One region of the Massilia sp. MP_M2 genome, then DNA from elsewhere that is predicted to be linked to it. Evidence: predicted binding sites of a transcription regulator. Region 1 holds the regulator's gene; each other region holds the start of a gene.

Region 1 (10,733 bases):
ATCGGACGGCAATCCTCAGATTAAGGGGAAGATTCGGCAGATGCAGCGCGAAATGGCCCGGGGCCGGATGATGCAAAATGTCCCTACTGCTGATGTGATCGTTACTAACCCGACCCACTATGCAGTCGCACTGAAGTACGCGGATGGCAAGGGTGCGCCGCGGGTGGTGGCCAAGGGCGTCGACGATATCGCGGCCAAGATCCGCGAAATGGGCGCTGAGAACAAGGTGCCCATGCTCGAAGCCCCGGCCCTGGCCCGCGCCCTGTTCAAGCACACCGAGATCGATGAAGAGATTCCGGAAAAGCTGTACTCGGCGGTGGCGGAAGTGCTGGCCTACGTGTACCAGCTGCGGGCGTACAAGAAGGGCGAGGGCGACTACCCGGATCGCCCGACCAGGTTGAAAGTACCTGCCGAGATGGACCCGCTGAACCCGGCCTCGCAACAGCGACCGGCACCCGATAATGGAGCAACTGAATGACCAACAGCATGAAACTGCCAGCCTGGATGAGCGGCCTTGGAGCACAAGGCGGCAAGGCGGCGGCGCCGATTCTGATCATCATGCTGTTGGCGATGATGATCTTGCCGCTGCCGGCGTTCGTGCTGGACGTGTTTTTCAGTTTCAATATTGCGCTGTCGATCATCGTGTTGCTGACCGCGCTGTACACGGTCAAGCCGCTCGACTTCCTGGCCTTTCCATCGATCCTTCTCGTCTCGACGATGCTGCGCCTCGCGCTGAACGTCGCCTCGACCCGTATCGTGCTGACCGAAGGGCACACGGGCAGCGCCGCTGCCGGCAAGGTCGTCGAGGCCTTTGGCCACTTTCTGATCGGCGGTAACTACACCGTTGGTATCGTTGTCTTCATCATCCTGACCATCATCAACTTCTCGGTCGTGACCAAGGGCGCGGGCCGTATCGCCGAAGTCGGTGCACGCTTTGCGCTGGACGCCATGCCGGGTAAACAGATGGCGATCGACGCCGACCTGAACGCTGGCCTGATCGGCGAAGACGAAGCGCGCAAGCGCCGCCAGGAAGTCTCGCAAGAGGCCGAGTTCTATGGTGCGATGGACGGTGCTTCGAAGTACGTGAAGGGCGATGCCGTCGCCGGTATCATGATTACCGTGATCAACCTGATCGCCGGTCTGATCGTCGGCGTCGTCATGCACGACCTCGCCATCGGCGAAGCGACCAAGATCTACACGCTGCTGGCCATCGGTGATGGCCTGGTTGCGCAGATTCCTTCGCTGATCATCTCGATCGCGGCCGGTATGGTCGTCTCGCGCGTGGCCAACGATGAAGACGTCAGCTCGCAGCTGACCAACCAACTGTTCGCCCGTCCCGAAGCGCTGTACATCACGGCCGCCATCATCGGCGGTCTGGGCATGATCCCTGGCATGCCGAACATGGTCTTCCTGCTGCTGGCCGGCTCGCTTGCTGCCGGTGGCTACTTTATCTCGAAGCGCAAGAAGGAAGCGCCGGCACAGGCGGAGGCCGCTGCCGTGGCCGATGCCGCCGCCGCCGCCCGCACGGCGCCGGCCGAGAGCGAAGAAGCGACCTGGCAGGATGTGATGCCGGTCGATACGCTGGGCCTGGAGGTGGGCTACCGCCTGATTCCGCTGGTCGACAAGAACCAGGGCGGCGAGCTGCTCAAGCGCATCAAGGGCATCCGCAAGAAGTTCGCGCAAGAAGTGGGTTTTCTGGCGCCGCCAGTGCACATCCGCGACAACCTGGAACTCAAGCCGTCGGCATACCGCATCACGCTCAAGGGCGTCGAAGTGGGTAACGGCGAAGCACTCAACGGCCAGTTCCTGGCGATCAACCCGGGCATGGCCAGCGGCACGCTGCCAGGCGTGGTCACCACCGACCCGGCCTTCGGCCTGCCGGCGACCTGGATCGAAGCGAGCCTGCGCGACGAAGCGCAAAGCATGGGTTACACCGTGGTCGATGCCGGCACCGTGGTTGCCACGCACCTGAACCACTTGATCACGCTGCATGCGTCGGAACTGCTGGGCCGCATGGAAGTGCAGGCGCTGCTGGACCACCTGGGCAAGGAGACCCCGAAACTGGTCGAAGACCTGGTACCGAAAGTCGTGTCGCTGTCGACGCTGCAAAAAGTGCTGCAAAACCTGCTGGTCGAAGGCGTGCACATCCGCGATATGCGCTCGATCATCGAGGCGCTGTCGGAGCACGCCGGCATGACGCAAGACCCGGCCGAACTGACCGCCGTGGTGCGCGTGTCGCTGGGGCGTGCGATCGTCCAGCAATTGTTCCCGGGCGAGAACGAATTGTCGGTGATGACTCTGGACAACCGCCTCGAGCGCCTGTTGATGCAGGCGATGGGCGCCGGTGGCGACGGTACCGGCATCGAGCCGGGCCTGGCCGATACGATCGCCCAGCAGGCAGCGCATGCCGCCAACCAGCAAGAGCAGATGGGCCTGTCACCCGTGCTGCTGGTGCCGGCGCCACTGCGCGTACTGCTGTCGCGCTTCCTGCGCCGCGCCGTGCCGGCCCTCAAGGTGCTGTCGCATGCCGAAGTGCCCGAGACCAAGACGATTCGCGTGACGAGCCTGGTTGGCGTGCCGATGTAATCGCCAAGGCAGCGCTTGTGCGCTGCCTTGGCTAGTGGTGCGCCAGCGGAGATCTGCGTAGTTTGCGCAAGATATGGATGCCGGTCGATGTGACGATCAGTACGATCACCAGTGCACCGACCAGAGCGACAAGCAACTCGACATCGGCCATTTCCTCACCGTTGGTTGCGCCGTACAGATCGCTGACCCAGATAAAGAAGGGAATTGGCACCTGCGGGAAGAGGTAGTGGTATGTCAGCCAGAAGCGGGCAAGTGCAGCGGTAGCGACCAGTACCCATATCGTCAGCAGGCTTCGCACGAAAATTTTCTTCACGTGACAGTCACCCGGCCGTAAGCTGTCAACGTGCTATTGGGGATGGTCATCTCGGTCGTCGCCTTGATGTGAGCGCGCAAAATGTTGAAGTCGACTTCCCGCTCGATGGTGATGCAGCCTCTGCTGATACCGGCTGGTCCTTTTGGATGCAGACGGAAGTTGCCCCGTTTGACCCTGTCGCAAAAAAATTCGTCATCGACGTTGCCATCCGCGGCATAGAGGGCAAACCAGTCAGACCGGCCGGTGAATACGTCGCGGAGCGCTCCCAGCTTACCGCCAGAATGGCGATCGAGCAGGTAGTAGACACCCGGAGGAATCGGACCGGAATTCGCGTTGCAAATGAACTCCCTGCGGTTTACCTGGTTGTCCAAGCCCGAAAAGGCTGGAAATTTTAAAGAGCGCATTTCAAATGTGCTCATCGGCTTACCGTTGAGTTTGAACGTACATTCGACCATATGGAACCCCTTGAAGCCTGGTTGAGAAGCTTCTGATCATAGGTAGCTGGTGCAGGCAGTCGCTGAGGTGTCACAACCGATGACGCTGCCACAGCGGGGGCGCCATGACGCCTAGCCAATCACGATCTGCTGTTCGATCGGCCCCAGATCGGTGATCGTCACGAGGACATGCAGTGGACTGTCCCAGTCGACATGCAGATGAAACTCGACGCCGCCGGCGCCACCTTCGGGATCGTGCGGCCCGATATTGGTGACATACACATTGGCTTCGCCCAGGTGAGGGCGGCCGGGCGGTGAATCAAACGGGTCGAGCACCGCTTTCCATTCTGCGGCCGTGATGAGAACGGCCGAACTCTCGGTGAGACCGGGCCAGTTGAAATTGCGGCGTACACGGCCCTGTACGTTACGGTAGATCAGCCGGATCGAGCGTGCCATGGGGGGGGGCTCCTGATGGGCGTTTGCGGCACGCCAGTCGTGCCAGTCACGATTCGACCCGGCCAGTATCCGCAAGATCGGCACCCGAACGCCATCTTCCTGCGCCAGCGCAATCCTCGGTGAGACCTGTACAGATGCTGCCAAGTCGCAATAAACTGGTATCACTTTTTCTGATTATGGGGAAATAGACCCTTTTCCCCATCCTTCTCGGTTGATCGTTTCCGCACGGCATCGACAATAATGATTCTTATCGATGGGCATGTGCCCGTCATGCAGAACATAGATTGAAGTGCGGAGAACCACGATGAAAGTGAAGAAATTTACAGCGGCAACTTCCCGGGATGCCTTGCGCAAGGTGCGCGAAGCCCTGGGCCCGGATGCCGTCATCCTGTCCAACCGTCCGGTCGACGGCGCCGTCGAAATTCTGGCGCTCGACAACGACGATGTCGCCTCGCTGTCCGCGCCTGTCGCCGATTCCGACATGGCCCAGCCAAAACCGCAGCTGCAGCACTTCGACGAACTCGCACCCGCTGCCCCGCGTGCCACGCCGGCACGCCGCTACCAGGATGCCGGTCCGGTCATGAACTCGCCGGTTGCGCCTGCCTATGTCGCGCCCGTGGCGCCGCTGGCCCCGGCTGAACCGGCCGCGACCTACGCCGAACGCCGCGCACCCGCGCCTGAACCGACCATCGACATGGCCGCCATGACCGCCATGGTGAGCGCCGCCATCACCCAGGCCAAGGAGTCGGCGAGCTCTGAAGTCAGCAACATGATAAGCGAAATCCGCGCCATGCGCGGCCTGATGGAAACCCAGCTGGCCGAACTGTCGTGGGGCTCGACTGCCCAGCGCGAACCCCACAAGGCCACAGTGCTGCGCGAAATGCTGGCCGCCGGTTTCTCTGCCACGCTGGCGCGCTACATCATTGAAAAAATGCCGGCTACCAATGACGCGGCGCAAGCCATGCGCTGGGTGAAGACCGTGCTGGCCCGCAACCTTGCGACCATCGGCAACGAAGACGCGATGCTGTCCGAAGGCGGTGTGTTCGCGCTGGTCGGCCCGACCGGCGTGGGCAAGACCACCACGACGGCCAAGCTGGCCGCGCGCTGCGTGATGCGCCACGGCCCGGACAAGCTGGCCCTGATCACCACCGATGCCTACCGTATCGGCGGTCACGAGCAACTGCGCATCTACGGCAAGATCCTCGGCGTGATGGTGCACTCGGTGAAGGACGAGGCCGATCTGCGCATCGCGCTGAAAGAACTGCGCAACAAGCACACGGTGCTGATCGACACCATCGGCATGTCGCAGCGCGACCACATGGTGGCCGAGCAGGTCGCGATGCTGTCGGGCTCGGGTGCCGAAGTCAAGCGCCTGCTGTGCCTGAACTCGACGTCGACCAACGAGACGCTGAACGAAGTCGTGCGCGCCTACCAGGGCAGCGGCCTGCACGGCGCGATCATGACCAAGATGGACGAAGCCGCCTCAACCGGCGGCGTGCTCGACATCGTCATTCGCCAGAAGCTCAAACTCCATTACGTGTCGAACGGCCAGCGCGTGCCGGAAGACCTGCACGTGGCCGACAGCGCGATGCTGATCGACCGCGCTTTCCGCAACCACGGCGAGGCGCCTCTTGATGCCGATCTGCCGATGCTGATGGCAGCCACCGCAAAGGCCAACCGCCGCGAGGTGTCGCATGGCTAGTTTTGACTTCGACCAGGCAGAAGGCCTGCGCCGCATGCTGCAAGGCCCGCGTCCGCGCGTGGTCACGTTCCTGTCGGCCACGCCAGAAGACGACAAGGGCGCGATGCTGGTGAACCTGGGCGCCTCGCTGGCCCAGGCCGGCAACGAAGTACTGATCGTCGATGCCTGCAACGTCGAGTACGGCGTCGCCCGCCGCCTGGGCCTGAACCGCTGCGCCTCGCTGCTGCAGGTGGCGCGCCAGGAAAGCGCGCTGAACCAGGTAATCCATCCGGCCCCGCAAGGCTTCTCGGTCGTGCCGATGGGCACGCCCGAATCGACCGACGATGTGCGGCGCCTGAGCAAGACGTTCGACGTGCTGGCCACGCAGGCGGCCATCGTCATCGTCGATGGCGAACTGGGCCCGGACGGCGAATTTCCGGTGCCCTTGATGTCCAGTTCCGAGATCGTGATCCAGGTGTCCACCAGTGCGGCGTCGATCACCAATGCCTACTCGCTCATCAAGCGCCTGACGCAGGAACTGGGCCGCCGGCCATTCGGCATCCTGGTAACCGGCGCATCCGAGGGGGAGGCCAAGGTGGTATACGATAATATGTCATTGGCAGCAACACGTTACCTGGCCGTCAAGCTCAGTTTCATGGGCGCCGTGCCGGCCGACGAATACCTGCACCGCGCTGCGCGCCTGGGCCGGGCCGTGGTCGACGCGTTCCCGCTGGCCGGCGCATCGGTTGCGTTTCGCCAGCTGGCCGGAAAGTTCGCACTGCCCGCACTGCCGCAGTTCGGCCGCCAGGGCAGCACGTCCATCGGTTCCTGACACCGTCGCTAACGACATATAAAGAAAAAGACATACGCCAGCATGTATACGGTCAAAGGGAAAGCGGACAAGAATTCTTTGCTGACGGAGCATATGCCGTTGGTAAAGCGTCTTGCCCACCACATGAAGGCGAAGCTGCCGCCTTCGGTGGAGGTCGATGACCTGATCCAGGCCGGCATGATTGGTTTGCTCGATGCGATCAACCGCTACGAAGACGACCACGGCGCGCAGTTCGAGACCTATGCCGTGCTGCGCATCCGCGGCGCGATGCTCGACGAGCTGCGCGCCAGCGACTGGATGCCGCGCAGCACGCGCCAGAACATGCGCAAGGTCGAGGGCGCGATGCAGTCGCTGCAGCAGCGCCTTGGCCGCCCGCCGAGCGAATCCGAGGTGGCCGCATCGCTCAAGATCTCGCTCGACGAGTACCAGGACATGCTGGCCGACTCGGGCGGCCACCAGTTGCTGTACTACGAAGACTTTCATGCCGACGAAGGCAGCGACAACTTTCTCGATCGCTACGCGGTGGACGATGCCGACCCGCTGCGCAGCCTGATGGAAACCGATTTTCGCCAGGCCGTGATCGACGCGATCGACAAGCTGCCGCCGCGCGAAAAGCTCCTGATGGGCTTGTACTACGAAGAAGAACTGAACCTGAAGGAAATCGGCGCCGTGATGGGCGTGAGTGAATCGCGGGTGTCGCAGCTGCACACCCAGGCCGTCGCACGTTTGCGCACCACCTTACGGGAGCAATTATGGACTGGGCCAGCGTAATCGGCCTGGTGCTGGCGATCGCCGGCATCTTTCTCGGTTACACCCTCGACGGCGGCAAGTTCTCGTCGTTGATCCAGCCTGCCGCATTTGCCATCGTGGTGGTCGGCACCTTCGGCGCCGTGCTGCTGCAAAGCGAGACGCGCACCTTCTTGCGCGGCATCACCATGTTGCGCTGGGTATTCGTGCCACCAAAAAACGGGCGCCAGAAACTGTCGCGCGAAATCGCACTATGGAGCCTGACGGCGCGCCGCGATGGCTTGCTGTCGCTCGAACAATTCATGAGCAAGGCCGACCCGTTCGTCGCCAAGGGCTTGCGCCTGGTGGTCGACGGCATCGCGCCCGAGAAAGTGCGCAGCCTGCTCGAACACGAAATCAACGGCTACGAATTCGCCCAGCGCCAGGCGGCGCGCATCTGGGAATCGGCCGCCGGCTACTCGCCGACAATCGGCATCCTGGGCGCCGTGCTGGGCCTGATCCACGTGATGGAAAACCTGTCCGATCCGGCCCGTCTGGGCTCGGGCATCGCGGTGGCATTCGTCTCGACCGTGTATGGCGTGGGCATGGCCAATCTGTTCTTTTACCCGGTGGGCAACAAGCTCAAGGCCATCGTCAGCGACAAGGTATCGCAGTACGAGATCCTGGCCGAAGTCTTTTCCGACCTGGCCAGCGGCGACCACGGCCGCGTCGTCGACGAACGCGTCGCCAGCCTGCTCACGCACCACTAGGCCAGCGCCATGGCCCGCAAGCGCTACGACGACGATGTTCCCACCGAAAACCACGAGCGCTGGCTGATTTCGTACGCCGACCTGATCACGCTGCTGTTCGCGTTTTTCGTCGTCATGTACGCCATCTCCATTGTCAACGAGGGCAAGTACCAGGTGCTGTCCGATGCGCTCGGGAATGCATTCGGCGGCCGCGGCGCAGCCACCCAGGTCAACACCAACGTCGAACCCGTGCTGCCGCTGTCGCACATCATCAACCGCCGCCGCAACGAGGCAGCGCGGCGCGAGCAGGAAAAGATGGGCGTGATGGCGCGCGAACTGTCGGCAACCCTGCTGCCGCTGGTGAAGTCGGGCCAGGTACGGGTGATCCAGAACGCGCGCGGCATCAGCGTCGAGATCAACGCGAGCGTGCTGTTCCCGCAGGGCGAAGCAGTGCTCGACGGCGAAGGCCAGGAAATCCTCGCGCAGGTGGCTGGCCTGCTCAGGAACGATACGCACCGCATCGAGGTCGAAGGCCATACCGACGACCTGCCGATTGCCAATCCGCTGTATCCATCGAACTGGGAACTGTCGACCGCGCGCGCGAGCAGCGTGGTGCGGCTGTTCGCCGCCAACGGCGTGTCCGAGGTGCGCCTGTCGGCGATCGGCTTTGCGGCGACGCGGCCCGTGGCGCCCAATAGCGACGAGATCGGCAAGGCGCGCAACCGGCGCGTGGCGGTGATGATCCTGGCCGCGCTGCCCGAGACCGGCGGTAACATACTTCCGTGAATGTATTGATGGATTCATGCCATAATCGACAGGCAGCGTCGCGCGGGTGACGCCTGCCGTGAATCCTCGAGGAGTCGCAATGCATGTCAAACGAAGCTCGCCGGCGGCCAAGCTGGCAATGGTGCTGTCGCTGGTCAGCCTGGTTGGTGTGGTCAACGCCGTGGAGGCCAAGGTGAACGTCCATCACCGGCTCGAAGTGGAAACCGGGGCCGGCAAGGTCAAGGTACGGGTACTGATCGAGAACCGGGGTGATGCGCCGGTATGGATCCCGCGCGAAATTGCGCTGGGCGACGATCTGAGCGCCCCACGGTTTGCGCTGAGCTCACTGACGGACACGGTCGCGTACACGGGCCGCATGGTCAAGCGCGGCCCGCTGAACGCTGCCGATTACCTTGAAATAAAGCCGCAGACGACCTACCTGAACACGCTGGACATCACGCAGGCGTATGCGTTCAAGCCGGGACAGCACAGTTACGAGATCCGGTATGCCGGCCCGTGGGTGACCGATCTGCGCAAGCTCGACGCGGGCGGCATCAAGAGCAGCCCGGCGCTGCCGGTGAAGTTCTCGCACACGGTCAGGATGGCCGCGCGCTGATCACGGCACCTTGCAATTGGTGGCGCTGGCGATCAGCGTCGCGCCACAACTCGTCTTGTCGCCATCGAAGGCAATCAAACTGCCGTCGATTTTATGGTGCGCCGAGCCGCTGACGATCTTGCAGCCGTTGTGACCTTTGATGGGACAACTGCAGGTGTCGCCCACGCACGCTACCGGAATGCCCCCCACACTGACATGCCGCGCGCTGACGCTGAGAACCTTGCCGCCATGCGAGGTGGCGTCGCCGAGCCTGATGATATTGCGCATGATTGAGCCTCTCTTGTGATGGTGATTCAGTCAGCTGCGATGTCGTGTTCGGGGCTTGCATCCGCCTCGGCGCCCAGTACCGACGCCACCGTTGGCGGCTTGTAGTTGTCCGGGTCGATCGACGGCTGCACGATGTGCTTGAAGATGTTTGCGCCTTGTGCCTCGCGTCGTTCCTTGCTCGGCGGGCTGATGAACACGATGCTGGCACCGGCCGGGTCACGCAGATTGATCGCGGCCGAGGCGCCGCCGTCGATATAGCTGCCCATTACGCCCACGGCCATCTGCACGAAGAAGGTCGCTGCGCCGGTATTGCCCATGCGCTGGTCGGTATCGATGAACTGTGAGGTCTTGCCGGTGTCGATGTCCGTACCGCCCTGCGCGGCATACGCGTGCAGCGTGCCGGCCAGCGTGATCTTCTGTTCGGTGTCGTGGTTGAACGCGGCGATGATGCGCGCCGGGCCTGCGGCGCGCTGCGCTTCGGGCAGCGTTTGCAGCGCCTGCTGCCAGCCGGCTTCCAGCAGCTTTTGACGCGCGTCGCGGCGCTTGACCGGTTTGCCCTGGTCGTCCTCGAACTTGACGAACACGGGGCGGTGGATGAAGCCCATCGAGGGAAGGGCGTCGAAGGCGGCGAGCTGATTGCGGTTCCAGGGGATCGGGAACCAGGGGGTGGGCTTCCAGTCTTTCGGGGGCGGATTGGCCCAGCGTTTGTAGTCGTCGAGCAGGGTGCTTTCTTTTCGATCGAACACAGGGGCCTTGGCGAATTTGGCGGCGGCAGGGAGCCATTCGGCGACGGTGGGTTGTCTGGTGATGTGGGGCCATTCGGCTTTCAGTTCCGGGCGCATGGGTACTGTGCTCATGAGTTGGTAGTACATCTGGCGCAGGGTTTCTTGTAGATAGTCGTTGTCCGGGTCTTCCCATACATAGGGGCGCAGTGGCTCGACCCGCTCTCGTCTTGCCAGGATGAAGACCGCTGTGGCATCGGAATAAGCCGGAATATAGTGCCCAATCCGTACTCGACTTTCTTTGTCAGGCCCCTGCCCATCGTCGCGATCTGAATCACTTTCGGTGCTGAGCAACACGATGTACGGCAAATCCGGGTACGCATCGAAAAACGCGAACGCCTGTTCGAGAAGTTGGTCTGGTCTTTCGCTGAGCTGCCAGGGACCGATTGAGAACAAGTGCCATGCCATCCCAGTTCCCTCAGCGCTGGCAGCAAGACCAGCTATCGGGGAAATATCGCTGGGAGGATCCTTGGGGTTGTCATACGGACCGCCTGCATACAGCGATGGTACCCCCCAAAACATTGGC
Region 2 (10,733 bases), 110 kb from region 1:
CGGCGCCCTTGCTTGGGGTTGCGGCCCCGAAAATCGAGTCGACCGAGCTGCCGCTCACGCCGGTCAGGGAGATGTTCGAACTCGCGCCATACTTGCTTGACGAGAGCGTCAACAGGCCATCGTCGCCGACCTTCGATTCGACCGTGTCGCCGGCGCCGGCGAACGTTGAATTGCCATTGATCGCCGAACGCAGCAGCGCGGCGAGATCGTCCTTGTTGTAGGTGCCGGCCGGGAGCTTGACTTCCTGGGTCTTGCTTTCGGTGACCGGATCGGTCTGGTTCAGCGTCACGCGCCACACGGTATTGGGGGCGATCGTGGTGCTCGCGCCAAGTGCAGCGCTGCTCGCCAGCGTGCCTTGCGTCGCCAGGCTGGCGATGTTCACGCCATAGGTCCCGGCCTTGGTCGCAGCCGTCGACTTGTCGAATTTGACCAGGCCGTCGGTGGTCGAGCCCATGGCGGCGAACAGGCCGCCGAAGTCGGCTGCATTCTCGGTGATCGCCTTGCTCAATTTGGTCGAGTCCAGCTTCAGGCTGCCGTCCTGCTGGAACGCGATGCCGATCTGGCTCAGCGAGGTCAGCTTGCCGCCCGTGCCTTCCATGACTTCGCTGATCTGACGCCGCATCTGGCTCTGGATCGCGCGCACGCTGGCGTCGCCCTGCAGCACGCCGCCTTTCTGCGTTTCGGCGTTGTACTTGGTCAGGCCGCTCATCGTCGAGTTCAGCGCATTGTAGGCCTTGACGAAATCATTCACGGCCGTGCTGATCGCGGCGGTATCTTTCGAGACCGTCATCGTACTGCTGCCGATTCCGTTGATCTCGAGCGTGACACCTTCGATCGCATCCTTGACGGTCGTGCTGTCGCTCTTGATCTCGATGCCGTTCATGTTCAGCAGCGTGCTCTGGGCGCCGGCAGTCTGGGTCATGCCTTGCACGCCGGCCGGATCGTAGCCGAGCAGGGCTGCCAGCGCCGGATCGGCCGCTGCGCCGTCCTCGCCGGTCACGCCGACCTTCATCGAGGTCGCTTCACCGGTCTTGTTCGACGTGAGCACCAGGTGATACGGCTTGCTGCTGCCGTCCGAGACGATGGTGGCGGTCACGCCCATGTCGCCCTTGTTTATGGCGTCACGAATGCCCTGCAGCGTCTGGTCGCCTGCCGCCAGTGTGATGGTCTTGCTGTTGAGCGCGCCGTTGAGCGAGAAATCCGACCCCATGTGCGCGCCGACGCTGCCGGCGGTAAAGCCCGCGGCCGCCGGGTTGTTGCCGGCGACCAGGATCTGGTTGCCTTCGTTCGAGCGCAGCGTGACGCCGGCGGTGGCCGTCGTGGTCGCGCCGGCATTGACGGCATCGTCGGCGCGCTTGATGCCGCCACGCACGGTGCCGGTGACGGTCTCGGTCACGTCGATGGTATTGCCGTCGGCCGCCGTGAATTGCAGCGTGCCGTCGGCGGCGCTGCCGCTGACGGTGATGTTGGCGGCAGCCAGGGCATTGCGCGTGCCGGCGCTGGCCAGCGAGGTATCGAGCGCGGCGCCGGTCAGCGGCGCGCTGCCGGTATTCAGGTTGGCCAGCTGTACGCCGCCGACCGACAGGGCATAGCTCGAACCGGCATCGACGCTCACCTGGCCGAAACCGGCGAACAGGTCGGCGGCGGTTTCGGTGCTGCCGGCGGTGGCGACGACGCCGGTCTTTGCGCTCTGCGCATTGATGGCTTCGGCCAGCGCACGGGCGCTGCGGGTGGTCGGGCCGGTGCTGATCGCCACGCCGTTCAGGCTCAGCGCGCCGTTGGCGATGCCACCCGCGGCCGGCGCCAGGCCCAGCGCAGTGCCGGTGGCGCCGAAGGTGCCGCCGCTGACGGTGCCGAACTGGAACGTGAGATTGGTCGGGGCGCCGGCGCCGATGGTGCTGGTGGTGCTGGCCATCCCGCTGGTCTTGAGGCTTTGCGACTGGGCCAGTTGCGTGACATTGACCTTGTACTTGCCCGGCACGGCGCCGGTGGTGGCGGAGCCCGAGAACACATCCTTGTTGGATGGGACCGCGCTCAGGCCCTGAAACGTGTTGGACTGGTTCAGCGACGTCAGGGCGCCCTGGAAGGCGCCGACGGCGGCGCTGACCTGGTTCAGGGCACTGTTCTTCTGTTGCAGCGCCGCCGTCTTCTTGGCGTAGTTGTCGAGCGGCCTGGCTTCAGCCTGCATCAGCTTCGCTACAATGCCATCGATGTCGAGGTTGGCCACATGTTTCTCCGGTGAAAGCAATAATGTAAGTCATTATCGGCAGAAACAAACCTTACTTAAGAGCGGTAAAGGCGGCTCTCTTTTTATTTTGGTCAGAACCGTCAGGAACGATGTCGAAGCGCCATGTAAAAAGCGCCGCACCTGGTGGGGGGGCGGCGCTTCGGGTGAGGTGCGGATTGGGTCAGGCGCTTTGGTTCAGCAGGCGTCCCACCATCTTGTCGATCGATTTGGCCATTTCCAGGGCCTCCTTGGTCGGCATCTGGCGTACGACTTCCTTCGTATCCCGATCGATGATCTTGACCACGAGGTCCTTGCTCTCTTCGTCGATCTCGAACTCAAGGCTCTGCGCCGATTGCGGCAGCGCTTCGTTGAGTTTCTTTACGGCAGACGACACCTCGTTCCGGTCTGGCTTGGGTTCAGCTTTCTCCGGCGCTGCCCGTGGTGCCGGAGCAGCCGGCCCGTTCGCCACCGCTGGACGTTCGTCCAGTTTGGCGGGGGGCGACGACGCAATGGATGGAATTTGCATGGCGTATCCTAACGAAAATTCCCCAGCCAAATTTCTTCAGCCGGGGAACCGCTTACCGAGTTGTACTGTTACTACGCGTTAGCGATTAGCCACGCAGGAGCGACAGGACACCGTTCGGCAGCGAGTTGGCCTGGGCCAGCATCGAGGTACCAGCCTGCTGCAGGATCTGACCACGGGTCAGCTTCGCGGTTTCCGACGCAAAGTCGGTATCGACGATGCGGCTGCGCGATGCCGACAGGTTCTCGGTCGACGACGACAGGTTCGAGATCGCCGATTCGAAGCGCGATTGCAGTGCGCCGTATTCGGCGCGCTGGCTGTTGACCGACGCCAGTGCTGCATCGGCGGTCTTGATGGCCAGCTGCGAGCCTTCGAAGGTGCTGATGTCGAGGTCGGCGACCGACTTCAGTACGGATGAACCGGTGCTCGTGCCACCATCCAGTGCAAAACCACTTGCATCGGCCACCGAGAAGCTGCTTTCCGAGTCCAGCACGATGCGGCCGGCGGCGGTTGCGCCGGCGGTTGCATCTACCGTCACGCCACCGGTCAACACTGCGCCATCGGCGTCGTAGGTGGCCAGCGTGGCGGTCGATGCCACGTCGGTCGACGTGTTCTTCAGCTTGATGTCTTCACCGTCAGCCTGGGTCAGCTTCAGGCCGCCGCCTTCGGCATCGTACGATGCGGTCACGCCGGTCTTGGCCGATTGCGCATTGAAGGCGCTCACAGCGGCTGCGTAGCCGTTCGCGGTGTCTTCGCCTACCGAGAACGACACCTTGACGGCAGTGGCGTTGTCCGAGCTCAGTTCGAACGTGAACGACTTGTTTGGCGCAGCTGCGAGCAGGGCTTCGGTCTTGGCGGTGGCCGTGACACCGGTATCGCCGCTGGCTTTGTTGATGTCGGCAACGGTCGCCTTGGCCGACGCATTGGCGGCGACGGTGATGTCTTTCGAGCCGCTCGAACCGTTGACGGTCATGGTGCCGGTAGCGACGCCGTTGGACTGGCCGGTGGCAGCCTGCATCGAGCTGGCATCCAGACGGTTGTTACCGTAGGTCGACGTGGTGAAGTTCGAACCGGTCATCGAGATCAGCTGGCCGGCGTTGGCGCCCACCTGGAAGTTCGCGGTGCCCATCGAACCGTCCATCAGTTTCTGGCCGTTGAATTCGGTGGTGTTGGCGATGCGGTTCAGTTCCGAGGTCAGCTGGGTGACTTCAGTTTGCAGTGCTTTGCGGTCGCTGGCCGAGTTCGACGAGTTCGACGACTGGACAGCCAGTTCGCGGACACGTTGCAGGATGTCGCCCGAGCTCGCCAGAGCGCCTTCAGCGGTTTGCGCCATCGACACGCCATCGTTGGCGTTGCGGGTCGCTTGCGTCATACCCTTGATTTGCGAATTCATGCGGTCCGAAATCGCCAGACCAGCGGCGTCATCCTTGGCGCTGTTGATACGCATACCCGACGACAGGCGTTGGATCGAGGTGTTCAGCTGCGATTGCGAGGTCGACAGGTTACGCTGCGAGTTCAGGGATGCGACGTTGGTGTTGATTACTGATGCCATGGTGATTCTCCAGACTAGGTCTTACTAGGGGTGCAGCGACCGTGCTGCTGTTCACTTTGGTCCGTCTCGCTACTCAGTGACGTTCAAACCGCTGTTGTTGCTGGTAACGGTGCCCTGTGGAAAAAGTTTAGGGCCAGATCGCAAAATAAATCGTTTTTTTTACGCTGTCTGGAGAAACACGCGTTCAGAACTTGTCATTCCGCCACGACTACCCGGTTCTTGCCGCTGCTCTTGGCCTGGTACATCGCTTTATCCGCCCGCGCCATCAGCGATGCCTGCTCCTCGTTCTGCACCCGCAGCGCCACCCCGCACGAGAAGGTGATGAGCATCTTCTCGTTATCGTGCAAAAAGAAGTGCCGGGTCAGCTCGCGCTGCACCCGCACCATGGCGGCCGCCGCCGCATCGACCGTTGTCTCGGGCAGCAGGATCAGAAATTCTTCGCCGCCGAAGCGCGCGATCACGTCCATCGAGCGTAACGTCTCGCGCACCACCTTGACCAGGTGCTTGAGCGCGGCGTCGCCCGCCATGTGGCCGTAGGTGTCGTTCAGGCGCTTGAAATTGTCGAGGTCCAGCAGCGCCACGCACAGCGGCGTGTTGCGGCGGTCGGCGCGCGCGCTTTCGCGCTCGAACACGTCGTCCAGGCCACGGCGGTTCAGGCTGCCGGTCAATTGATCCTCGCGCACCAGCTCGCTCATATGCTGCAGCTCGGCTTCCAGTTCGCGGATGCGCTGCTCGGCTTCCTGCACTTCGCGGTGCGCACCCACCATGCGGTCGCGCGAGGCCAGTGCTTCGTCCTGCGCATGGCGCGTCTCGCGCAGCACGTCGTTCAGGACGGTATTGAGTTCGTTGATGTCGGTTGCGCTGCCGATGCGCTCGGAAAAGTCGCCCAGCTTGGCGTGGTAGTCGCCGGTCGAGGCGGCCACCGAGCCAAGGCGGTCGACAAACGTCATCATCATGTTCTTCATCGTCGCGCGCACGTCGGCGATGCCATGTTTCAGATGACTTTGCTTGATGATCACGTCTTTCAGGCTGCGCGTGGCGTCTTCCAGTGCGCGTGTGTCCAGTGGCCCGGCAATCAGTTCCTGCACTGCCACGACTTGGCCGCGCATATAGTTGTCGTCCTCCAGCAAGCCTTCGATATTGTCGAGCAGCAGCCGGAACAGCCGCAGCAGCAGTTCCTGCTGGCCCGCGCTGTCATCCTTGCGCAGCTCGATCTGGAAGCACAGCTGCTTCAGGCGCGCCTCGATTTCCTGCAGCTCGCTCTCACCAACAGCCGTCTTGACCAGGGCGCCCAGCGCTTCGGCCTCTCGTACCTGTTGCGGGTTGTCGCTCAGCAGCGAGGCGCAGGCGAACGTCAGCGTGCGCGCCAGCATGTCGCGCAGCAGGCGTGTCTGTGGCTCTTCGTCGCCCATCGCCATCACCGGCGTATTGCGCCGCAGATGCCGCTCGCTCAACTGGCCCAGTGCCTGGGTGTAGCTGTTCCAATCCCCCGTCTTGACGGCGCGCGCCATGCGCCGACCGTATTCGGCCAGCTCGCCCGGCGTATCGAGCATGCGCCGCGCGAATCCGTTCAGCACCTCGATGGCCCCTGGATCCGCGGCGGGCAAGGGCGGTGGCGGCGGCGTGCCGGCAATCTCGTCATAGATGGCGCGATAAGCGTCCGGCGTCGGCGCGATACGGCGCGTGGCCAGGCGACGGAACGCCTCGCGAGCGATGTCGGCCGGATTCACTGCTGGCGCCGGGGCAGTGCCAGGGCCGGCTCCAGCAGGTACGGGTGTTGATGGGGTGGACATGGTTGCAGAGCGGTGCCGAGTTTGCGGGGATAAGCACATGATAGGCAGTTTTTTTGCCTAGAATCAATATTTATTCAGTGTTACAGCATGTGACGGGCGTCAATCGACCAGGCCGTTGCGGATCGCATACGTGGTCAGCTCGGCACTGCTCCTGAGTTTCATTTTTACCAACAGGCGCGCGCGGTATTCGCTGATCGTCTTGACCGACAGCGACAGTTCGCCCGCAATCTGCGTTACCGTCATGCCCGACGCGATCATGGTCAGCGTCTGGTATTCGCGGTCCGACAGCCCCTCGTGCGCGGCGCTTTCATGGTCTTCGCCGATGGCGCTGGCCAGCCTTTGCGCCAGCGCAGCGCTGACATATTTCTGCCCGCCCGCCACCAGCCGGATCGCCGTGACCAGTTCGCGCGGCGCGCTCTGCTTGGTGATGTAGCCAGCGGCACCGGCCTTGAGCGCGCGAATCGCATACTGGTCTTCGCGGTGCATCGACAGCATCAGTACCGACAGCTCGGGTTTGTCCTTCTTGATCTGCTTGAGTACATCGATGCCATTGCGGTCGGGCAGCGAGATGTCGAGCAACATCACGTGGCAGCGCGTCTTGCCCGCCAGGCGCACAGCATCGTGCCCGTCCTCGGCCTCGCCGGCCACGACGATGTCGCGCTCGTCGGCGAGGATCTGTTTGAGTCCTTCGCGCACGATGGCGTGGTCATCGGCGATGCATACCCGGATGGTTACTTTTTCACTCATTCTGCTTCTTGTTCTGTGCCGGGGCCACGGGCGGCGCCAGCCTGATCTTGACGGTCAACATCGTGCCACCTCCGGGCGCCGCCGACAAGGACAGCACGCCGCCAAGCGCGCTGGCCCGTTCATGCATGCCGCGCAGGCCGAATGCATGCGGCCGGGTGCGCGCGGCCGGGTCGATGCCGCAGCCGTTGTCACAGATGGACAGCGTGAGCTCGCCCCCTTCACGTTCGAGTGTCAGCGTGACCTGCGTCGCACGTGCATGCTTGGCAACATTGGTGAGTGCTTCCTGCGCGATGTGAAAGAGGGCGTCGGCGTGGGCCGGCGCCGGCGCCGGCGTGTCCGGGCAGTGCGTGGTGACGGCGACGCCGGTCTGGCGCGTGAATTCGCGCGCCAGCCATGCGAGCGCGGCCACCAGTCCGAGGTCGAGCGGGGCGGCGCGCAGGCCGAGCGAGATGCGCTCGACGGACTCGATGGTGCGCTCGACCAGGTCGTCGATGTACTGCGCCTGACCGGCCAGGCCGGACTGGTCGGCGGGGAGGCGCGCCGACAGCCGCGCCAGCGCCATCTTGATGGCGATGAGGTTGCCGCCCAGGTCATCGTGCAGTTCGCGCGCGATGCGGGTGCGCTCATCCTGTCTGGCGGCGTCGTCAAGGGCGTGCTGAAACGGGGCAGGTTGGTGCATGGTCGAATGATACGACAAGGGCGCGCAAGTCTCGCTACAATGCATCCATGAACAAGGCATTTGTAAAAGAGTCCGACAACGACGACGATGATGAAGCCCTGGCGCTGGCGCAGGCGATTCCTGACGGCGCCAAGAACTACATCACCCCGGCCGGCTACCAGCGCATCAAGGATGAGCTGCTGCAACTGATCGACGTCGACCGGCCCGAAGTCGTGCGCATCGTGCACTGGGCCGCCTCCAATGGCGACCGCTCCGAGAACGGCGACTATATCTATGGCAAGCGGCGCCTGCGCGAGATCGACCGCCGCATCCGCTTTCTTACCAAGCGCATGGATTCGGCATTCGTCGTCGATCCAAGCATCCAGCATGGCAATGACCAGGTGTTCTTTGGCGCCACGGTCCGCTACGTCAACGGGGCCGGCGAAGAGCACACGATCACCATCGTCGGCATCGACGAGCTCGACCCGCTGCACGGCAAAATCAGCTGGGTTTCGCCCGTGGCGCGCGCGTTGACCAAGTGCCGCGAAGGCGATGTCGCGCAGTTGCAGACGCCGCTGGGCATGGACGAGCTTGAGATCATCTCGGTCGATTATCCCGAGCCAGTCACCGACTGAGCGTGCAGCCCGGTGCTACTATGTGCGCATGAACCGACATCATGAAGCGGCGCACAATCCAGCAGACAATCCGAATCCCCTGGCGGCATTGCGCGCTGCTACCAACGAACAGCACGAACGGCTCGATCATGGCCTGCCGCTCTCCGGTCCGGCCCCCGACTTGAACGATTATGCGGCGCACCTGACGATGGTGCGCGACTGGCTCGCGTCCCTGCAGCCGTGGCTGGAATCGTTCGCGGATGGCCCGCAGCAGGTCTTGCTGCCGGTCGAACGCCTGGCGCTGATCGAAGCCGACCTGAACGAGCCGGGCATGCCCCCGCTGCGTGCACCGGCGCCCGCGCACGCGTGGCCGCGCGATGCCAGTGCGGCCTATCGCTGGGGCGTGTGCTATGTGGTCGAAGGCTCGCAGCTGGGCGGCAAGGTGCTGTACGGGAAACTGGCAGGTGCAATGGCGCCGCATCCGCTGCGCTATCTGAAGGGCAGTGATGCCGGACCAGGCCCGCGCTGGCGCGCGTTCATGCTGGCGCTGAAAGAACACGTGACGTCGCCGGATGAGATTACCGACGCCTGCGCGGGCGCATGCGCGGCGTTTGACAGTATTCTCAGACTGAGCCTGGACAAAAAGTAGGGTGGACGGCGTAGCCGCCTCGCCGGCCGCGCCCACCCTACCGGCCAATCAAGATGGGAAACCCGCCCACCATACATCGGCAACGTCCCGAAGCGTGACTTACGTCCGTTCCCGTTCCACCCGATTCACCCCGGCCACGCGGCGCAGATTGCGAATCAGTTGCGCCAGATGCACCCGGTCGCCGATCTGGATCGTAAAGCGCAGCTGCGTCATCATGTTTTCATCGTCCTCGTCCATGCCCACATACGTGATGTTGGCGTCGGACTCGCCGATTTCGGCAGCCACGCGCGCGAGAATGCCTTTTTCGTTGTTGATCAGCAGGCGGATACGGCAGTCGAAGCGGCGGTTGAGATCGTCGCCCCATTGCACGGCAATCCAGCGGTCGGGTTCTTTTGCCAGCAGGCGCTTGGCCGTCTGGCAATCGCAGGTGTGCACCACCAGTGCCTGGTCGCGGCGCAGTTGGCCCGTGATCTGGTCGCCCGGGATTGGCAGGCAGCACGGCGCCAGCTGGACCGCCAAGCCTTCGCTGCCATAGATCGTCACCGGCGCGATGTCGCTCGCTGGCAGCGGCTTGTCCGACGGCAGCAGATCGGGGTCGCCTTCCATCAGGCCGAAGATATGGCGCGCCACCAGCGTCGGCATGCGCTTGCCGATGCCGACGTCAGCGTAGACTTCGTCCATCGAATTGGCCGACGACTCGGCCAGCAACCGCTCGACGACGCTGGCCGGCAGATCCGGCTTGATGTTGCGTACGGCCAGCGCCTGGGTCAGCAATTCGAGACCCAGCTCGGCCGACTCGTTGACGTCGACCAGGCGCAGGTGATGGCGGATCGCCGAACGCGCCTTGCCGGTGCGGACGAACGTCAGCCAGGTCGGGCTCGGGCGCGAATTGGGCTGGGTGATGATCTCGACGATGTCGCCGTTGTGCAGCTCGGTGCGCAGCGGTTGCTCTTCGTTGTTGATCTTCACGCCAACGGTATGGTCGCCGATGCCGGTGTGGATCGAGTACGCGAAGTCGAGCGCCGTTGCGCCGCGGGGCAGCGCGATGATCTTCGACTTGGGCGTAAACACATACACCGAATCGGGGAACAGGTCGACCTTGACGTGTTCGAGGAACTCGGCCGAGTCGCCCGTTTGCTGCTGGATGTCGAGCAGCGACTGCAGCCACGCATGGGTGCGCTGCTGCAGCTCGGACATATTCGATTCGCCCGTCTTGTACAGCCAGTGCGCCGCCACGCCGCTTTCGGCGGTGCGGTGCATGTCCTGGGTGCGGATCTGGAATTCGACCGGCGTGCCGTACGGGCCGATCAGCGTCGTGTGCAGCGACTGGTAGCCGTTGATCTTGCCAATGGCGATGTAATCCTTGAACTTGCCCGGCATCGGCTTGTACAGCGCATGCAGGGTGCCAAGGGCCACGTAACACTCGGGCACGCTGTCGACGACGACGCGGAAACCATACACGTCGAGCACCTGCGAGAACGACAGGTGCTTGTTGCGCATCTTTTTATAGATGCCGTACAGCGTCTTTTCGCGGCCATGCACTTCGGCTTTCAGGCCGCCGGCCTCGAGCTGGTTCTTGACTGCTTCGAGGATTTTCTTGACCACTTCGCGCCGGTTGCCGCGCGCCGACTTGATCGCCTTGGACAGCGTCTGGTAGCGCACCGGATACAGGTGCGAGAACGACAGGTCCTGCAGCTCGCGGTAGATATTGTTCAGGCCGAGGCGGTGCGCGATCGGCACATACACTTCCATCGTCTCGCCGGCGATGCGGCGCTTCTTGGCCGGAATCATGAAGCCGAGCGTGCGCATATTGTGCAGGCGGTCGGCCAGTTTGATCAGGATGACGCGCACGTCCGACGCCATCGCCAGCAGCATCTTGCGGAAGTTTTCCGCCTGCGCTTCGAGCTGGCTCTGGAATTCGATTTTCTCGAGCTTGGACAGGCCGTCGACGAGGTTGGCGACCTGAGCAC
Region 3 (10,733 bases), on a different contig from region 1:
CTTTGGCGAGCTGGGCTTTCCGCGCCTGGGCGCGGTCGGCTGCGCGATCGCCACCGCCAGCGGCATCTGGCTGATGCTGGGCGTGATGCTGTGGTGGGTGCGGCGCTCGCCTGCCTACCGCATGACCTACCCGTTCGACCGCTTCGAAGGCCCGGACGTCGCAGCCATCGGCAACATGCTGCGCCTGGGCCTGCCGATCGGCGTGACCTATTTTGCCGAGGTCAGCGCCTTTGGCCTGATCAGCCTGCTGGTGGCGCGCTACGGCGTCGTGCAAGTCTCGGCGCACCAGATCGCGCTCAATTTTGCGTCGCTGGTGTTCATGCTGCCGCTCAGTTTCGCAATTGGCATGCTCACCCGCGTTGGCCAGGCGATGGGCGAAGGCGACCCGGTGCGGGCCCGCTTCGTCGGCTGGGTCGGGGTGGGCGTGTCGGTAACGGTCGGCGCCCTCGCGGCGCTGTTCATCGCCATCTTCCGCTGGGAAATCGCGGCCGCCTACACGTCCGATCCGGCCGTGCAGCAGGTGACGGCGCACCTGCTGCTGTTCGCGGCGCTGTTCCAGTTGTCGGACGCGACCCAGGTGGCCACTGCCTCGGCCATCCGCGGCTACCAGGTGACCCGCCCGCCGATGGTGATCCAGCTGGTATCGTTCTGGGGCTTGTCGCTGCCACTCGGTTGCGTGCTGGGGCTGGCGCCGCAATGGTTCCCGTGGACACCGGCCGCGCCGATGGAGGCAACCGGCTTCTGGATCGGCCTCGTGTTCGCACTGACGGTTGCAGCGGTACTGCTGACCTGGCAATTCGAGAAGCTGGCGCGCCAGCGCATCCGCGAAGGTGTGGCGAAATCGTTGGTCTGCTAGTTTTTATGACATGTCATTACAGCGCTGGCAGGCCGACTCTGGTATCGTCTCGCGGTTGCTGTCAATTAAACATCCTTCAGAGAAACTATGCGCCCTCTCCTTGTCCTCCTGGCCGCTCTCACGGCTGTTCCTGCCATGGCTGAACGTCTGACCCTCGATCGTATTTATGGCGACACTTCGCTGGCCGGCGCCAGCGTGCGCAATCTGCGCGTGTCACCAGACGGCGAACGCGTGACCTTCCTGCGCCCGCGCGCCGACGACCAGTACCGTCTCGACCTGTGGGAATACAACACCAAGAGCAAGGCCACGCAGCGCCTGGTGGACTCGAAGCAGCTGGTCCCGACCGAGACCTTGTCGATCGAAGAAAAAGCACGCCGCGAGCGCGCCCGCACCGCTGGCCTGTCTGGCATCCTGAATTATTTCTGGTCACCGGATGGCAAGCAATTGCTGGTGCCGGTCGGTGGCGACCTGTACCTCGTCGATGCCGCCAAGCCAGAGAATGCACGCAAGGTCGCCTCGGGCAGCGTGACCGATCCGAAAATCTCGCCGCGCGGGCGCTACGTCTCGTTCGTGCGCAACCAGAACCTGGTCGTGATCGACCTGAAAAGCGGCGCCGAGCGCCAGCTGACCACCGATGGCAAGGGCACCGTCCACAACGGCGCGGCCGAGTTCATCGCGCAGGAAGAAATGAGCCAGACCACCGGTTACTACTGGGCGCCGGACGATTCGGCCATTGCCTACCGCCGCTACGATGAAGCGCCGGTGCCGGTCGTGCGCCGCTTCGAGATCTTCGCCGATCGCACCGAGGTGATCGACCAGCACTACCCGGCTGCGGGTGATCCGAACGTGCTGATCGACCTGATGCTGGTCGATCCGGCCACCGGCGTGCAGCGCAAGATCGATCTGGGCGCGGACAAGGACATCTATCTGGTGCGGGCCGACTTCAGCGCCGATGCCAGGACGCTCGTGTTCCAGCGCCAGACGCGCGATCAGAAGCGCCTGGACCTGGTGGCCGTCGATGTCGGCTCGCTGGCGCAGCGCCCGCTATTCTCGGAAAACTCGACCACCTGGGTCAGCATCCACAACGACCTGCGCTTCCTGAAAAACCGCAAGGCCTTCATCTGGGCCTCGGAGCGCAGCGGCTACAACCACCTGTATCTGTACGACCTGGACGGCAAGCTGCTGCACCCGATCTCGCGCGGCGCATGGGGCGTGGACGATGTGCTGGCGGTCGATGAAGGCGCCGGCAAGGTGTATGTGTCGTCGAACCGCGACGCCGTGATCGACAAGCAGACCTATGCGCTGGCGCTTGACGGCAGCAGCGCCGACAAGCCGGCCCGCATCACGCAGGGCGATGGCTGGCACGACGCCGCTTTTGCCGGCAATGGCAAATTGTTCGTCGACACCTATTCGAACCCGCGCACCCCGCCGCAGGTGTCGATCCGCCGCGCCGATGGCGCGATGGTCGAGTGGATCGAAAAGAACGAGCTCAATGCCAACCACCCGTACACGCGCCACATGGCCGACCACCTGGCCACCGAATACGGCACGATGAAGGCCAACGATGGCCAGACGCTGCACTATTCGATCATCAAGCCGGCCAATTTCGATGCGACCAAGCGCTATCCGGTGTTTCTGTTCACCTATGGCGGCCCGCACTCGCAGCGCGTGACCCGTGCCTGGGGCAATTACTTTGACCAGTACATGGCGCAGCAGGGTTTCGTCGTGTTCCGCCTCGATAACCGTGGCTCGGGCCGCCGCGAGCGCGCCTTCACCGACGTGCTGTACAACAATCTGGGCAAGCACGAAGTCGAAGACCAGGTGACGGGCATCGACTGGCTGGCCAAGCAGAGCTTTGTCGATCCGAAGCGGATCGGCGTGTTCGGCTGGAGCTATGGCGGCTTCATGACGCTGCGTCTGCTGTCAGCGGCATCGGACAAGATCGCAATGGGCGTGTCGGTGGCGCCAGTGACCGACTGGTCCCTGTACGACACGCACTACACCGAACAGTTCGTCGGCGCGACGCCGAAGGGCGATCCACAAGCCTACAAACGCAGCGGCGTATTTGCCCACCTGGATGGCATGAAGTCGCCATTGCTGCTGGTGCACGGCATGGCCGATGACAATGTGCTGTTCTCCAACACCACGCTGCTGATCGACGAGCTGGTCAAGCGCAACGTGCAGTTCGACCTGATGACGTATCCGGGCGCCAAGCATGGCATCTCGGGGCGCACCAGCCAGCGTCACGTGTATGGCTTGATCGAAGCCTACTTCAAGCGCCACCTGGGCGAGACGCCAGCAAAGTAAGGCGGATGGGCCAGACGTAAAAAAGCCGCATCGGAAACGATGCGGCTTTTTCTTTTCCCACCCGCCTGCCGCGATGCGCGGCTGGCGGGGGAGTCCCTATCAAGGACGTGGACGTGGACGGTTTGCGTCGTCAGCTGCGTCTTCGACGGCTTCGCGCACGTCGCCAGCAGCGTGCTGGATCTTGCCTTCAACCTGGTTTGCCAGACCTTTGGCCTGCTGTTCCTTGCTGTCCACCAATTTGCCGGCGCCTTCTTGGATTTTGCCGCCAACTTCTTTCAGTTTGCCTTCGACTTGGTCTTTGTTCATGGTGATCTCCTGTGTTTGGCATGGCCGGTTGGCGATGCGATGAGTACAGATTAACGCAATCTTTCCAGCTCTTCTGTTAGCGCACGCACACAACTGGCATGTCGAATTGCGCGCCACCTTGCCATTGAGAATGCTATTGTTTTAATAACACCGGCTGTATCGACACCCGTTTTAACACTACCTTCAACGCCCGATCAAGACACCACCATGCATCCCCCTACGCCGCCTTCCTCCGACGCCACGGCGCCCGAGACGCCCCTCACCCAGCGCAAACTTGCGCGCCGCGTCACGCTCGTCAATGGCATCGGCGTCCTGTTCATCCTTGGCCTGGCAGCGGTCGTACTTGCCGCCGATGCCCTGCTGCTGATCTTTGCCTGCATCCTGTTTTCGATCCTGCTCTACAAACTGAGCGCGTTGCTACATCAGCGCACGGGCATCAAGCGCAACATCGCCCTGGTCATGGTCGTTCTGCTGCTGAGCGCCATCTTTGGCCTGGGCGGGTGGGCGATGGCGCCGCAGATTTCCGAGCAGTCAGGTCAGCTGGCCAAGGAAATCCCTGCCGCCGCCCTTCGCCTGCAAGCTGAAGTCGCCCAACACCCTCTGCTCAAGCGCGTCGTGGCCGAGCTGCCGCCGCCGGAAGACATCGTCAAGCAGATGGGTTCGCTGGTGCCGAATGCCGGCCTGTTCTTCAGCGGTGTCATCGGTACTCTCGGCAATATTGTCATCATCATATTCGTGGGCATTTATTTTGCCGCCTCGCCGGGCGTGTATACCGGCGGCTTCATCCGCCTCGTGCCGCAACAAAAGCGGGGCCGCGCACGTGAGGTCATGCAGGAGATGGGCGACAACCTGTCGAGCTGGCTGCTGGGCAAGGCCGTGTCGATGCTGATCGTCGGCGTGACCACGGCCATTGGCCTCAGCCTGCTCGGCGTACCGCTGGCGCTGATCCTGGGCGTGATCGCGGGCCTGCTCGACTTCATTCCGTACCTGGGCCCGATCATGGCCGGCATTCCGGCGGTCTTGCTGGCGCTGTCGATCAGCCCGGATCTGGCGCTGTATGCGCTGCTGCTGTTTGCAGCGATCAATATGCTTGAAGGATATGTCTTGCAGCCGATGATCGAGGCGAAAGCCATCGAGTTGCCGCCGGCACTCGTGATCGTGATGCAACTGATCTTCGGCACGCTGTTCGGCTTTGCCGGCGTTGCGCTGGCCACGCCATTGGCAGCCGTGCTGTCCGTGCTGGTCAAGATGCTGTATATCGAAGACATACTGGGAGACAGACCCGGGGACAGACCCGCCAGAGGGTCTTGAATAACAACAAAGCCGCGCAATGCGCGGCTTTGTTATTGATGATGCCGAAGGAATCAGCGGAAATGTATCAGCGATTACCTTTTGCGATTTCCTTGACGTCGCCAACTTTCTTCTGAGCTTTGCCTTCAGCCTGGTTCGACAAGCCTTCGCTCTGCTGCTGGCGGCTGCCGACGGCTTCGCCGACTTTCTCCTGCACCTTGCCGGCAACTTCCTTGGTCTTGCCCTTGACTTGATCCTTGTTCATTGCAATCTCCTTGCCCGTGACGTGGATGAGGCTTCACACTAGGAGCAAGTCCGGGCCGCTTCTGTGCGGCGCTTAACACATGGGCTTGCGCCAGACGCTCGCCAGCCACGGTTGTTGGTCGCGTGGCAAGCCGGGCGGCCGGTAATAGTGATGCAGCGCGACGAAGCCAGCCGCCAGCATGAAGCGCTCCCAGCTGTCGTAGTCGTGGTAGCTGCCATAGCGGTCGCCGTTCCAGCCTTCCTGATTCTCGCCGCGCGGATTCGAGGTGAATAGCACCCCGCCCGGCTTGAGCGTGCCGAACAATTGATCGAGCGTCTGCGGCAACGCTGCGCTGGGTACGTGAAACAGCACCGCATTGGCAAAAATGCCGTCGAATAGCGCGGGCGGCAAATCCAGATGCAGGAAATCCTGGTGCCACACCTCGCAACCACTGTATTGCCGGGCCATCGCGACAAACCGTTCGCTGCCATCCACGCCGATGGCGCGATGGCCGAGGCCGCTGAAAGTCTTGAGGTCGCGCCCGGGCCCGCAACCCAGGTCGAGGATCGTGTGCGGCGCTGCCGTTGTGATTGCACCCAGCAAGGCGTCAATGTTTTGACTTACATCATGGTCAATCGTACCGGCAAAGAAATCCTCGGCATGCTCGTTGTAGTGTTGGAGAGTACTGCGGGTGATGTCGTCATGGTTCATGCGCACAGTATGCCTGCGGGGGCGCCCCTTGCGGGAGGTGCCTCTGCGCAAAATAATGTGAAAATATTTCTGGATCGCCCTAAAGTTCCCGCCAGCGCAGTCGTAAATGGTTCAGACAACCGGCAATCCGGCCTGACAATACATGCTTTGGTAACCCTATGAACGCAGACGACGTCCTTGCGATATACGAAAACCTCTCTGGCCTGACGGGCCAGATGGCGCACGCCGCCAAGGCCGGCGACTGGCACGAGTTTGCGCAATTGAACATGGAAGCCAGGGCTCAGGTAGCCCCGGCAGTGGCCGGCATGCCAGCGCTGACAGGCGCCAAGCGCCTGAGCAAGATCGAGCTGTTGAAGCAGTTGATGGCCAACGATCGCGCCATCCGCGATGTAACCGAGCCATGGGACGAGCAAGTCGATCGCGCGCTGCACGCACACTGATCTGTCAGCGAATTGATCGTCAAAGCACCTGCGGGTGCTTTTTTTTCGCCCCAGACACCCTGTTGCAGACGCCAGGGCAACAAAAAAGCGCCCATCGGGGCGCTTTGGCGGCCATCAGGTCGATGGCGAATTCGGTGAGAGGACGAACCCCAGCTATCTGCTGGCGTCGCCTCGTGCCGGTTGCTGCCGGCGTCCGTTGCCATCGTAGGCAAGCAGACTGCTTCCAGACACAGGCGTTTCCTCAACGGTCGTCTGCTTGCCGCGCCACCTATCGTTGGTGACTGCGCCAGACCCTGTGCTGTCTGTGACCTTGTCGATCACCGCACCATTATAGCTCAGAATCAAAGTTGTGTAGACATTTCCTTGTCCGGCTCGTCCAACTGTGGTTCGACCGGCACCGGCGCCTTGTTTTTGCGAACGAAGCGCTGGCGCAGGCGTGCCATCAGCGAGATGCGCGGCATGGGCTGGATCATCGGCGCGGCCCGCTTGCGGCGGCGCAGGACGAACAGCGCGCCACCCACGAGCCCCAGCACGACGATCACGCCGCCGGCGATCCAGCCCCACGGCGTGGACGCCTCCGGCTCCGGCGCGGGGCGCCTGCGGGAAGGCCGTGGCGCCGTTGGTGTCGCGACCTTGTCCTGGATGACCGCGGACGGACTGGCACCCAGCGCCACTTGCAACACCCGCACCTTGTCTTCCAGCGTGCCGATTTGCTGGCGCAGCTGAGCGTTCTTGACATCGAGCGCGGCGCACACGGTTGCATTGTCGATTGAGGACGATGGCGCGCAAGTCGCGGCAGATGCGGCTGCAGGCAAGGCGACAGGCACAGGCAGCGGCTTGGGCACTGGCGTCGATGCATGCGTGGCTTCAGCCGGCCCGGGCGCCGGCGCCACTTTCTCGGAGGCGACCGATGCCGCCGGCGTGGCGGGAAGTGGGGGCTTCGGGGGCTTCGGGGGCTTCGGCGGCTTCGGCGGCTTTGGCGGTTTCGGTGGCGTTGGCTTGACCGCCATCGGCTTGGGCACCGCAACGGGCGCAGCAGAAAGATCCGCCACGAGCGGCGCCGGCGCCTTCGCGGGCACCGGTGCCGGCACCGGTAATGGCACCGCTGGCGCCGGCGGATTCGGATTCGGCGCAATGAAGAGCGTCACGAGCCGCACATCGCGCGTCCCACCATCGGCCAGTTCCAGATACAGGTGCAGGCGGCTTGATTCAACCGGCGCCGACGACGTCACGCGCAGGAACTGACGACCATCGCGCTCGCTCACGCGCAGGGCCAGCGCCGACAGCACGGCGGGCATGCCGATATTGGCACCCCGGTACACGTCCGGGTGCGCCAGGCGTGCCTGGACCGGGGTCGCGGGCGCGGCGAGCGCGGTCAGCTCGAGTTCCAGCGCCAGCGGCTGGCCGATATACGAACTGACGCGCGGCTCGCCGAGTTCGGCCGCGCCGACGCCGCAAGAGAGCAAAACACACGTGATGAATACAGGGAGGCGGCTGGCCATAGCAACTAACAAGAGTGAAGCCCAAGCGTCATTAACGGACATTGGGATAAACTCTTTAGTCCCAGCCTCTTGCAAATCAGGACATGTCCATGGAAAACAGGATTGAGAAAGACAGCTTTGGTCCGATCGAAGTGCCAGAGAACAATTTGTGGGGTGCGCAGACCCAGCGCTCGCTGCACCACTTCCACATCTCGACCGAACGCATGGCGCCCGAACTGGTCGCCGCCCTCGCCCAGGTCAAGCGCGCTGCAGCAGCCGTCAACCGCTCGCTGGGCAAGCTGCCGGCCGACAAGGCCAACGCCATCATCCGCGCGGCCGACGAAGTGCTCGACGGGCGCCATCCCGGCGAATTCCCGCTGGCCGTGTGGCAGACCGGTTCGGGCACGCAAAGCAATATGAACATGAACGAGGTGCTGGCCAACCGCGGCTCCGAGTTGCTCGGCGGCGAGCGTGGCGAAGCCCGCCTGCTGCACCCGAACGACCACGTCAACATGGGCCAGTCGTCCAACGACATCTTCCCCACCGCGATGCACGTGGCCGCTGCCTGGGCGCTGGCCAAGGAAGTGCTGCCGGCGCTGGCAAAATTGCGCGGCACGCTGGTGCGCAAATCACGCGATTTCGAGCCGATCGTCAAGATCGGCCGTACCCACCTGCAGGATGCGACGCCACTGACGCTGGGCCAGGAATTCTCCGGCTACGTCGCGCAGCTCGAATTTGCCGAAAGCGCGCTCAAGTCCACCTTGTCGGGCCTGCTGCAACTGGCAGCCGGCGGCACGGCCGTGGGCACGGGCCTGAATGCGCATCCCGATTTCGCACCGCGCATCGCGGCCGAACTCGGTTCGCGCACCGGACTGTCATTCAAGTCGGCGCCCAATAAATTCATGGCGCTGGCCGGGCATGACGCGATGGTCTCGACCCATGGCGCGTTCAAGCTGCTGGCCACGGCGCTGATGAAAATCGCCAACGACATCCGCTGGATGGCATCCGGTCCACGCTCGGGCCTGGGCGAAATCACGATCCCCGAGAATGAACCGGGCAGCTCGATCATGCCGGGCAAGGTCAACCCGACCCAGTGCGAAGCCTTGACGATGCTCTGTTGCCAGGTGTTTGGCAACGATGTCGCGATCACGGTGGGCGGCTCGCAGGGCAATTTCGAGCTCAATGTGTTCAAGCCGATGATCGCGCATAACTTCCTGCAAAGTGCGCGCCTGCTGGCCGATGGCATGCGCTCGTTCGACACGCACTGCGCCCAGGGGATCGAGCCGAACCTGGTGCGGATCGGCGAGCTGATGGAAAAATCGCTGATGCTGGTGACGGCACTGGCGCCCCACATCGGGTATGATCGCGCCGCGCAGATTGCCAAAACCGCATCGAAGGAAGGCTTGACCCTGCGCCAGGCAGCCTTGCAGAGCGGCTTTGTCGACGATCAGCAGTTTGACCAGTGGATCGTGCCGATCGATATGACGCGGCCCGATCCGGTCGAGTAAATACCCAGCACCCGGGCGGCCCGGTAACCATCAGACCGCCCTTTCATCCCCGAGGAAAGAATGCAAAAAATCGAATTTGAGTTGACATCGGAATTCGTCGAAGTCAACCAACTGCTCAAGCTGGCCGGCTTGGTCGACAGCGGCGGCGCCGGCAAGAAGCTGGTCGCCAGTGGCGTCGTCAATGTCGACGGGAAGCAGGAATTGCGCAAGACGGCCAAGATCCGCACCGGCCAGATCGTGACATTGGGCGACGTCGAAATCACGGTTCGCTAAAAAATAGACAGAAAGACAGCATCTTATGTTTGCGGTTTAACAAACAGAACGGGGCTTCATTGTTTATATTTCAAGACGTTAATCAACGGCTTATAGGTGAAAGCGATGGAAACCCCTGAAACCCGCGTACAGTCGCAAGAGCAGCTCATCGGTGATTTGCGCCTCGTGATCGAAAACGCGGAAGAACTGCTCAAGAATACTGATCAATACTCGAGCGCGCTGTACCAGAACGCCCGAACCAAGCTGTTTCAGGCGCTGGAAGCGGCGAATCAAGAACTGTCGCGCTTCGAGGACGCCCAGCTCGAACGGATGATGGCCGCAACCCGCCACGCCAACGAACAGTTCGCCGACCGCTCGGGCGAATCACGCATCCTGCGCGCGTTTCACTGACCCGCAATGACAACAACCCGGCGTCGCGCCGGGGGGGTTCATGCGGTCGTGTTGATCGAATTTCCCAGGTTGGCCGGCAGGTTCGGCGCCTGCGGAATCGCTGCGATCATCTGGGCTGCCGACGACGCTTCGATGTCCATGGCACGCTTGAGCATGGTCATGCCTACTTCCTGACGGATACCGGTTTCTGCCATGCTGGTCGACAGTTTGGCAATATTCGTGACGTCCATACATTTCTCCAGAAAAAGACTCGTCAGTCTTTAACGACGCCGCCAACCAGAACTTGAGGGTTGGCGCGCGACCATGTGCCAACCCAGTCCAGCACTGCGCCGATGTCGTTCAGGTCGAGCCAGACCACGCCGGGCCGCAATGCGGCCGGGCGCGCCACGTCCGACACCACGGCCACGATCGTCGCATCGTCGCTGTACAGGGCCGGCTTGCCCAGCACCGGGCGATGCACTTCCAGCTTGGGCAGCGCCTCCCATTTATAGCCCTCCACCAGTGTCAGGTCGGCCGGGGACAGGCGCGCCAGCAGCTCGGCCAGCGGCGGCTCGGGCGCGGCGCGCAGTTCACGCATGATGGCGATCCGGTACGGCGAGGCGATCATCACTTCGGCCGCCCCGGCCAGACGCAGGCGCGCACTGTCCTTGCGCGGCGGCTCGAGCTCGATATCGTGGTGACTGTGCTTGACGATATTGATGCGCAGGCCGGCGCCGGACAGACCGGCCACGAGATGCTCGAGCAGCGTCGTCTTGCCGCTGCCGGACCAGCCGACCACCGCCAGCACGGGCCCGCTCGCGCCTTGGTCAGGCAACTCAGTACGGCGCACGGTAGCGGGTGCCACGGTAATTCATCACGGCGGCCTTGGGCGTCAAGCGTTCGAGCACGAGGCCAGGCGCGACTTCCTCGCCTTCCCGGCGCAGCATC

What was found. The regulator FliA, encoded in region 1, starts transcription of late flagellar genes. The targets are predictions, from matches to a motif close to CTAAAGTTTNNNNNNNNNNNGCCGNTA.
Region 2: fliD (flagellar filament capping protein FliD) is a predicted target of FliA. The motif match lies at 2,262-2,288, and genes of this name have one in related genera.
Region 3: RCH14_RS01175 (flagellar protein FliT) is a predicted target of FliA. The motif match lies at 5,794-5,820, and genes of this name have one in related genera.

What each region holds. Positions count from the first base shown of each region.
Region 1 is NZ_JBCHJF010000011.1:67,063-77,795, forward strand. It holds gene flhB (flagellar biosynthesis protein FlhB) at 1-478, shown strand, start outside; gene flhA (flagellar biosynthesis protein FlhA) at 475-2,586, shown strand; gene RCH14_RS20465 (hypothetical protein) at 2,618-2,899, opposite strand; gene RCH14_RS20470 (DUF2778 domain-containing protein) at 2,896-3,318, opposite strand; gene RCH14_RS20475 (hypothetical protein) at 3,466-3,789, opposite strand; gene flhF (flagellar biosynthesis protein FlhF) at 4,094-5,491, shown strand; gene RCH14_RS20485 (antiactivator of flagellar biosynthesis FleN protein) at 5,484-6,302, shown strand; gene RCH14_RS20490 (RNA polymerase sigma factor FliA) at 6,345-7,073, shown strand; gene RCH14_RS20495 (flagellar motor protein) at 7,055-7,798, shown strand; gene motD (flagellar motor protein MotD) at 7,808-8,563, shown strand; gene RCH14_RS20505 (hypothetical protein) at 8,643-9,158, shown strand; gene RCH14_RS20510 (PAAR domain-containing protein) at 9,159-9,425, opposite strand; gene RCH14_RS20515 (DUF2875 family protein) at 9,452-10,733, opposite strand, start outside.
Region 2 is NZ_JBCHJF010000011.1:180,065-190,797, forward strand. It holds gene fliD (flagellar filament capping protein FliD) at 1-2,227, opposite strand, end outside; gene RCH14_RS21010 (flagellar protein FlaG) at 2,409-2,753, opposite strand; gene RCH14_RS21015 (flagellin) at 2,839-4,302, opposite strand; gene RCH14_RS21020 (diguanylate cyclase) at 4,497-6,095, opposite strand; gene RCH14_RS21025 (response regulator transcription factor) at 6,195-6,842, opposite strand; gene RCH14_RS21030 (sensor histidine kinase) at 6,835-7,521, opposite strand; gene greB (transcription elongation factor GreB) at 7,569-8,135, shown strand; gene RCH14_RS21040 (biliverdin-producing heme oxygenase) at 8,164-8,763, shown strand; gene RCH14_RS21045 (bifunctional (p)ppGpp synthetase/guanosine-3',5'-bis(diphosphate) 3'-pyrophosphohydrolase) at 8,863-10,733, opposite strand, start outside.
Region 3 is NZ_JBCHJF010000001.1:250,722-261,454, forward strand. It holds gene RCH14_RS01145 (MATE family efflux transporter) at 1-856, shown strand, start outside; gene RCH14_RS01150 (S9 family peptidase) at 944-3,163, shown strand; gene RCH14_RS01155 (CsbD family protein) at 3,263-3,469, opposite strand; gene RCH14_RS01160 (AI-2E family transporter) at 3,677-4,780, shown strand; gene RCH14_RS01165 (CsbD family protein) at 4,848-5,024, opposite strand; gene RCH14_RS01170 (methyltransferase domain-containing protein) at 5,097-5,714, opposite strand; gene RCH14_RS01175 (flagellar protein FliT) at 5,873-6,154, shown strand; gene RCH14_RS01180 (hypothetical protein) at 6,496-7,656, opposite strand; gene fumC (class II fumarate hydratase) at 7,746-9,143, shown strand; gene RCH14_RS01190 (RNA-binding S4 domain-containing protein) at 9,204-9,416, shown strand; gene RCH14_RS01195 (DUF883 domain-containing protein) at 9,522-9,806, shown strand; gene RCH14_RS01200 (YjfB family protein) at 9,845-10,036, opposite strand; gene mobB (molybdopterin-guanine dinucleotide biosynthesis protein B) at 10,060-10,650, opposite strand; gene RCH14_RS01210 (general secretion pathway protein GspB) at 10,622-10,733, opposite strand, start outside.